DNA from 2 places in the Sphingobacterium thalpophilum genome. Region 1 is predicted to be linked to the other one. Evidence: riboswitches for the same ligand, from Rfam matches in the RefSeq annotation. Region 1 holds a riboswitch; the other holds the start of a gene.
The links. A riboswitch is a leader RNA that binds a small molecule or an ion and turns the genes downstream of it on or off. The one in region 1 is predicted to bind thiamine pyrophosphate.
Positions count from the first base shown of each region.

Region 1 (4,017 bases):
CTATTGCCTATCGACGTTCTGCAAAAATGTTAAAACTATATTATAACACAAAATCTTTCGATAAATAACGGTTTAAAATAGAAAAACATTGTGTGCTGACCCGGTGTTTATCTTGGAGTGGGGGAGTGTTTTAAGGTAACATTTTTAGAATTTTACGGTAAGCGATTGCTCACTTAGGATTATTTTAATAAATCAATGGTATTTTTGAATAAGTGGTTCTAAAAAGTACAGTTTTTTGACAAAAGACTTGGACGTTTACCAAAAACTATATTAAATTTGCATCAATCACAAAAACATGAGCAAAAAATCAAATAAAGAAGTTGACGTTGTTCTGATCGGCGCCGGTATTATGAGTGCTACTTTGGGTACTCTAATCAATGAATTAAGCCCAGACGTTAATATTGAAATTCTTGAGCGTTTGGATGTTGTGGCTGCTGAAAGTTCTGACGCATGGAATAATGCTGGCACGGGTCACTCTGCTTTATGCGAGTTAAATTATACCCCCGAACAGAAAGATGGTTCTGTCAAGATTGATAAAGCAGTGAAAATTGCCGAGCAATTTGAAGTCTCTAAGCAATTTTGGTCCTACCTCGTTGATAAAGGCATTATTGCCCAACCTGAAAATTTTATCCGTAGTATTCCACACATGAGTGCGGTTTTTGGTGAAAAAGACGCTAAATTTCTAAAGACAAGATGGGAAACACTAACGACCCAAAACTTGTTCAAAGGGATGGAATATACCGAAGATACAGCATTGTTGAAATCGTGGATTCCATTGATGATGGAAGGACGTGCGGCAGACGAAAAAATCGCGGCGACAAAAATGGATCTGGGCACTGATGTAAATTTTGGGTCGTTGACACGTGATTTGATCGCTAATCTTGAAAATAAAGAAAATATTTCGATTTCCTTAAACCACGAAGTAATTGACATCGAACGTGAAGATGACGGTCGCTGGGAAGTGGAAGTCAAAGATTTAAAGACAGGAACAAAGCGAGAAATCAAGGCAAAATTTGTATTTATTGGAGCCGGTGGGCACTCGTTGTTATTGTTGGAAAAATCTGGAATACCCGAAGCGAAAGGCTATGGCGGATTCCCGGTGGGAGGCCAATGGCTGCGTTGTGTGAATGAAGAGATCATTAATACACACCATGCGAAGGTGTATGGTAAAGCTTCTGTCGGTGCGCCTCCAATGTCTGTACCGCACTTAGATACACGTTATATTGATGGCAAGCAAGCGTTATTGTTTGGACCATATGCAGGTTTCTCAACTAAATTCTTAAAACAGGGGTCTTACTTCGATTTACCGGCTTCTATCAAATTGTCCAATATCCGTCCGATGTTATCAGCCGGACTTGACAACTTACCGTTGACGAAGTATCTTATTACTGAAGTCATGAAGTCACCAAAAGATAAACTGGAGTCTTTAAAACAATTTATGCCTACAGCTAAATTGGAGGATTGGGTTATCGAGAAAGCAGGACAACGTGTTCAGGTCATCAAGAAAGATGAAAAGAAAGGTGGAATTTTAGAATTTGGTACAGAGGTCGTTTCTAGTGCCGATGGTTCTATTGCTGCGCTATTAGGAGCTTCTCCTGGAGCTTCGACGTCAGTAGCTATTATGATCAGCTTGTTGAAGAGATGTTTCCCTGAACGTGCCAAATCAGATGAATACCGTAAAAAACTACGTGAAATGATCCCTTCACACGGGAAATCATTGAACGATGATGCGCAACTTTGTAAAGAAACGCGTACGCGTACGCACAAAGCGTTGAAATTGATTGATATAGAATAATCAATTCGACAGAAAATATACTTATGGGGTGCTTGGAATGACCGTGGTCATTCTCGGCTGAGATTATACCCAATAAAGGCGATTGTACCTCCTTGTACAATCGCTTTTATATACCTGATCCAGGTAATGCTGGCGTAGGGATTTAATTTCAATAAAAAATAGCCGTTTCTCTCCCATAGGTTTATTATGAATGACACGAAATAATAAACAAGGCGATGACTTCTGAAACAATTTTCGAAGCTTTTGTAAAACAGATTCAACAGGCCACCATTGCGGAATGGTTGGGGGTATCTTTTGGTGTTTTACAAGTTTGGTTTTCCCGGCAAAATAAATCGATCAATTACATTTTTGGGATTATTGGTATCTTAATTTCTGTTTACGTATTATTCCATGCGAAACTATATGCCGAAATATTGCTACATCTCTATTATTTGATCATGAGCATCTATGGCTGGATCTATTGGAAATATAGTCGTGATGTAGCTACGCCCATAACACACTGTGAGCCGAAAGAATGGTGGATAGTAGGTGGCATATGTGCTGTCGGTTTTCTGTTGTTTTATTTCGGATTGGTACACTTAACGGATTCTGATGTACCGCTTTGGGATTCTGCCGTTTCCTGTACAGCTTGGGCAGGGATGTGGTTATTGGCAAAGCGGAAGATAGAAAATTGGATATTGTTGAATATCAGTAATCTGATGGCAATTCCTTTGCTGATCCATAAAGGGCTGTTTCTTTATTCGGGCTTGACGTTATTTTTATTTGTTATGGCATTTAGTGGGTATTTTAATTGGAGGAGAATAATACGTGAAGAAAGATATGCAATTCAATAGCGAAGATATCGCTATACTGAAAGATAATCAGGCAAAAGGAATTCAGCAGAAAACGTTGTCAGATGGACAACTGGATCTGATTTACCGTCGGAAGTGGTTTAAGATTTGGGTTCCCCGTGCATTAGGTGGATTGGGGTTAAGTGTACCTGAAGGACTCAGCTTATTGGCTGATCTGGCTTATTGGGATGGGGGATTAGCCTGGACAGTAACTTTATGTTCAGGAGCAAATCTCTTTGTCGGTTTTATTGATCCCCTTATAGGAAATCAAATTTTCGAAACGGATCGGGTTTGTTTCGGGGGGAGTGGACAGGCATCTGGTACTGCTACGCGTGAAGGGGACCACTATCGACTCCGTGGTTTCTGGAGATATGCTACCGGAGCGCCACATTTGACGCACTTCACATTAAATGCCGCAATTCAGGAGGCGGGAAAACCCGTTTTGGACGAAAAAGGTGAACCGCTGATAAAATCATTTTTTGTCGATCGGGATCATGTACTGATTCACTATGACTGGGATACATTTGGATTGGAAGCTACAGCTTCGCATTCTTTTTCGCTGGAAGACGTTCTCGTTGATAGCAGGCAGTCTTTTGAGATTGATGCGGCAAAAAGTACACGTCGCGAGCTGTTGTATCAATATCCCTTTATGCCTTTTGCGGAATTGACTTTACTGGCCAACTTTACGGGAATGTATAAGCGCTTTTTGGATTTAATCGAAAAACTATTTGTGTTAAAAAGCAATCAATCCAAATGGGAGAAAACTGAAAGTAAAGAAGCGTTTAGGGTACTCGATGAATTTCAGCAAGATTATGCGAATCGGAGGGAGGAAATAATGAATTTGGCCGCTCTTTCTTGGGTAAATCTTCACGATGGAAATGATAATGCAGCGATTTATGAACAGATAGGCAAACAAAGTAGGGATTTTGTAGAATCTATCTTGACAAATACGATAAGACTCTATCCACACACCGGAATTTCGGGGGCCGCCATTGACCATGAAATCAATATCATCTTCAGGAATATTTTTACGGCTTCGCAACACAAGTTATTGCAAAAGAGCTTCTAAACAACAAAGACTATCCTAGGATAGTCTTTGTTGTTAAATAGGATGTGTTCCCGGCGGGGGTCGAACCCACATCGTCAGAACCGGAATCTGAAATTCTATCCATTGAACTACGGGAACGTCTCGCAAAGATATACTATTTTCTAGATCTTACAAACAATCTTTGTGATAAAATTATATCTTTTAGCAATCAATTTTTAAGGCATCTTATCGTCAGTATTTTAGCGTTTAGCTTTCGTCAATTCTCTATTTTTTTTACGTCAATGCTAATAGTTTCCATATATGCTTAGCATCGGGCGGGCCATGTGGAATGAGAGGTGGCTAGC
Region 1 is NZ_CP151087.1:1,529,824-1,533,840, reverse strand. Features, by position in the region: gene AACH28_RS07050 (malate:quinone oxidoreductase) at 296-1,795, shown strand; TPP riboswitch at 1,810-1,954, shown strand; gene pnuC (nicotinamide riboside transporter PnuC) at 2,011-2,628, shown strand; gene AACH28_RS07040 (acyl-CoA dehydrogenase) at 2,615-3,694, shown strand; tRNA gene AACH28_RS07035 (tRNA-Arg) at 3,740-3,811, opposite strand.

Region 2 (4,017 bases), 1.4 Mb from region 1:
AAACCGAGGAGGTCAACTCCAGATTCGACTGTGACTTCACTGGCACCCAGTCTCCACGCCCAAAAGTCGTCAACCCAGATGGGCTGATTCCGTCGACATAATCGACATAGCGTTTGATATTAAGATAGCATTCTTCTAATGCACGTGGGTCTCCATAAAACTGATAGATCTGCCAGGGAATGATGGAAATGGTACTTGTCCAATCCAAACCATTCGCTGTACCATAACCCCATCCCCCAGTTGGAATAATATCGGGTAAGACACCGTTCTCCTGTTGCTCATCACGATGATCCGCCATCCATTTTTCATAAATTGTTATCCCGTCAAAATTGTACAAAGCTGTTTCAATCGCAAGGTGCCCATCCCCTGTCCAACCGTTCTTTTCGCGCTGCGGACAGTCTGTAGGATAGCCCATCAAATTGGACAAGTAGGCATTGTTGGTCGCTTCCCATAGTTTGTTGACCAACGCTGATGACGTCTTGAGCTGTCCAATGGCGGGCACATCACTATGCATAAAATAAGCGGTCACAGCCGAACTATCCAATGCAATTGCCGCACTGCTGCTAACCTCGACATAACGAAACCCTTTGTAACCGAACTTGGCCATAAACTCATCATCCCGACCACTTAAGGTCAATATATCGGTCTGAAAGGGCTCCTTTTCCTTATCGCCCCGATAATAAACATCAATATTGGACTGATCAAGATGCCCATCCGCCAACAACCGCTCACCATGCTTGATACGCAGCATAGTACCCGCAGCTCCTTTCACCTTAATTTTTGTAATCCCGGCCATATTCTGGCCCATATCAAACACATAGGTACGTTGGTCTATCTTTGTCACTGATTTCGGCTTATAGGACTTCACGAGCCGAATCGGTACCATCTGTTGGGAAACGATATGTGCAGATGGCGCATTTCTATACTGAACAGCCTGCCAGGCCGAATCATCGTATTTTGGTTTATCCCAGTTGGGTATTTCCAGTCTTGCATCGTAATGCTCACCAGTGTAAATATTATTATAGGTGATTGGTCCTGACGCTGTCTTCCACTGCTTATCCGAAACAATGGTTTCCGTCGTTCCATCTGTATAAACGATTTTCAGTTCTAAACAGAATGTTGGCCGGGCCCGCCATGGTGCTTTATCAAAATTCCAAACGGCCAGTGGTTGATGATTATACCAGCCATTCCCCAAAACAACGCCAATGGCGTTCTCTCCTTTTTGAAGCTGCTGGGTTACGTCCGTCACGACATACAATGTCCGTCGGTCAAATCGAGTATACATTGGATCCAGACGATGGTCGCCAACGCGCTGGCCATTAATGGAAAGTTCATATAATCCTGCTGCGGCAATATATGCGCGGGCAGATTTTATCTGCTTATTTGCCTTAAATTCTGTTCTAAAATAAGGCGTTTCTCGCGCATGAATATCCTTATTGTCGCTGATCCATTTTCCTTTCCAAAGGTCCATTCCCATCATGCCCGTTTCGAACGATGCTATTTCTGAACGTGTTGATACACCATCCTTATCCCATACTTTAACCTTCCAGAAGTACTTGGTCTGTGGCTTTAACTGTGCGCCATTATAGGACACTAACATAGCCGAGCTGAACTGTTTGCCACTATCCCAGTTATCTTTGGTCTCTCGCAGCAGTGCCAGCGAATCTTGCCCTAAAAAGATCTGATAAGCCTGTTGTACCGCACCTTTACGTTGGTCCTCAAGTCGCCAGCTAAGTCTTGGGTGAATTGCATCAATACCCAATGGATTGACCAAATGTTCGCATGTCAACTGCACGGCGCTGCAGTTGTTTTTAGGTTGGGCATAAGTGTTGCTAGCGATACACAACAATGTTGTCAATAAAATCCTACGCATTAAAAGATACTATTCTTGGTGGTTGTTAAATTGTTTTAGCTGATTCAAAAAACTAATATATCAAATATTTCCCACATACTGACCTGTACTTTCCTGTACAATAAACCCAAGTCTGCAAAATAAAATTCTTGCAACTTTCATAAAAATAACCTTATCTTAGTCACAACTTTAGGGGTGTCTGCTCGTGCAGGCTGAGATTTTACCCTTAGAACCTGATCCGGATCATACTGGCGTAGGGAAAAGTGAGCTGTCTACAAGGTGCATTGCTGTGCCTTTGTGTAGCCATTCCTAAAGTTTTACCAAAAAAATTAAGGAATGGAACTTACAATAAACCATCAGATTCGATTTTTCGACCCCTCGCTTACTTCATTGGAAGGCTTGTTGCTTTTGGAATTATCCGGCCAAACTCAGGGCGTGGCTGTAGCTATTAACAACAAAGTCATACCCAAAAAGGACTGGGCTACGACACCACTAAAACCGCACGATCAGATTATTTTAATCACCGCGTCCCAGGGCGGATAGCTATTCCCCAAAAATCAATCGAACCGAGTAATTCACCCCAATAAGAAAAAAATGACAGCTGAAAAAATTACGCAATCGCCCTTTCCAAATGCAAAGAAAATTTTTGTATCCGGAAAACTATTTCCTATTCAAGTCGCTATGCGTCAAATCTCCTTGAGTCCAACCAAATTAACGAATGGAGAAGTAGAAATTAATCCCCCGGTAACAGTCTATGATACTTCTGGACCATATACCGATGACACCATCCATATCGATATCCGAAAAGGCCTCCCGCGCCTTCGCGAACAGTGGATCTTAGATCGTCAGGATGTCATACAGCTGCCTGGCATCAGCTCTGAATATGGACAAAAACGCCTTTCTGATTCAACGTTGGATGAACTCCGATTCGCGTATAGCCATAAACCGAAAGTAGCCTCTCCAGGTAGTAATGTTACCCAATTACATTATGCTAAGCAAGGCATCATTACCCCAGAAATGGAGTACGTTGCTATCCGTGAAAACCAACGTATCGAGCAGCTCACGACCAGTACCCCCGGAATGGATCATCAGCATAAAGGACAGAATTTTGGTGCCAGAACACATGATAAAGCAATTACACCAGAATTTGTCCGTGAGGAAATCGCTGCCGGAAGAGCAATCATCCCCAATAATATCAATCACCCTGAAAGTGAACCCATGATTATCGGGCGCAACTTTCTTGTTAAAATTAATGCCAATATTGGCAATAGTGCTGTAAGCTCAAGTATAGAGGAAGAAGTTGAGAAAGCAGTATGGGCCTGTCGTTGGGGAGCCGATACCATCATGGACCTATCCACTGGCAAAAATATTCACGAAACCCGCGAATGGATTATCCGTAACTCGCCCGTTCCAATCGGTACAGTACCGATCTATCAGGCGCTCGAAAAAGTGAAGGGGGTGGCCGAGGACCTTACCTGGGAAATATTCAAAGATACCTTGATTGAACAGGCCGAACAGGGTGTTTCGTACTTTACCATACACGCCGGCGTACTGCTTCGTTATATCCATCTCACCGCTTCTCGAGTAACGGGAATTGTCTCCAGAGGAGGGTCTATCATGGCCAAATGGTGTCTTTTCCACCACAAAGAGAACTTTCTCTATACCCATTTTGAGGAGATCTGTGAGATTATGAAGCGATATGATGTTGCTTTTTCACTTGGCGATGGTCTCCGTCCAGGAGCCATTGCAGATGCAAACGATGCTGCTCAATTTGCGGAGCTAGAAACACTGGGCGAGCTCACCAAGATCGCCTGGAAACACGATGTTCAGGTGATGATCGAAGGTCCGGGCCATGTTCCTATGCAATTGATCAAAGAGAATATGGACAAGCAATTGGCTTGTTGTGACGAAGCACCATTTTATACCTTAGGACCCTTAACAACTGATATTGCTCCAGGTTATGACCACATCACATCAGCCATTGGAGCTGCTATGATCGGATGGTTTGGATGTGCGATGCTTTGCTATGTGACCCCAAAAGAACATCTGGGCTTACCAAATAAAAAAGACGTTAAAGACGGTGTAATCACCTATAAACTAGCTGCCCATGCGGCCGATTTGGCCAAAGGACATCCGGGTGCACAATACCGTGATAATGCCTTGAG
Region 2 is NZ_CP151087.1:124,928-128,944, reverse strand. Features, by position in the region: gene AACH28_RS00525 (family 78 glycoside hydrolase catalytic domain) at 1-1,873, opposite strand, end outside; TPP riboswitch at 2,034-2,129, shown strand; gene thiS (sulfur carrier protein ThiS) at 2,189-2,395, shown strand; gene thiC (phosphomethylpyrimidine synthase ThiC) at 2,447-4,017, shown strand, end outside.
Region 2: linked by a shared signal. The riboswitch ahead of thiS (sulfur carrier protein ThiS) and the one ahead of pnuC (nicotinamide riboside transporter PnuC) in region 1 are both predicted to bind thiamine pyrophosphate.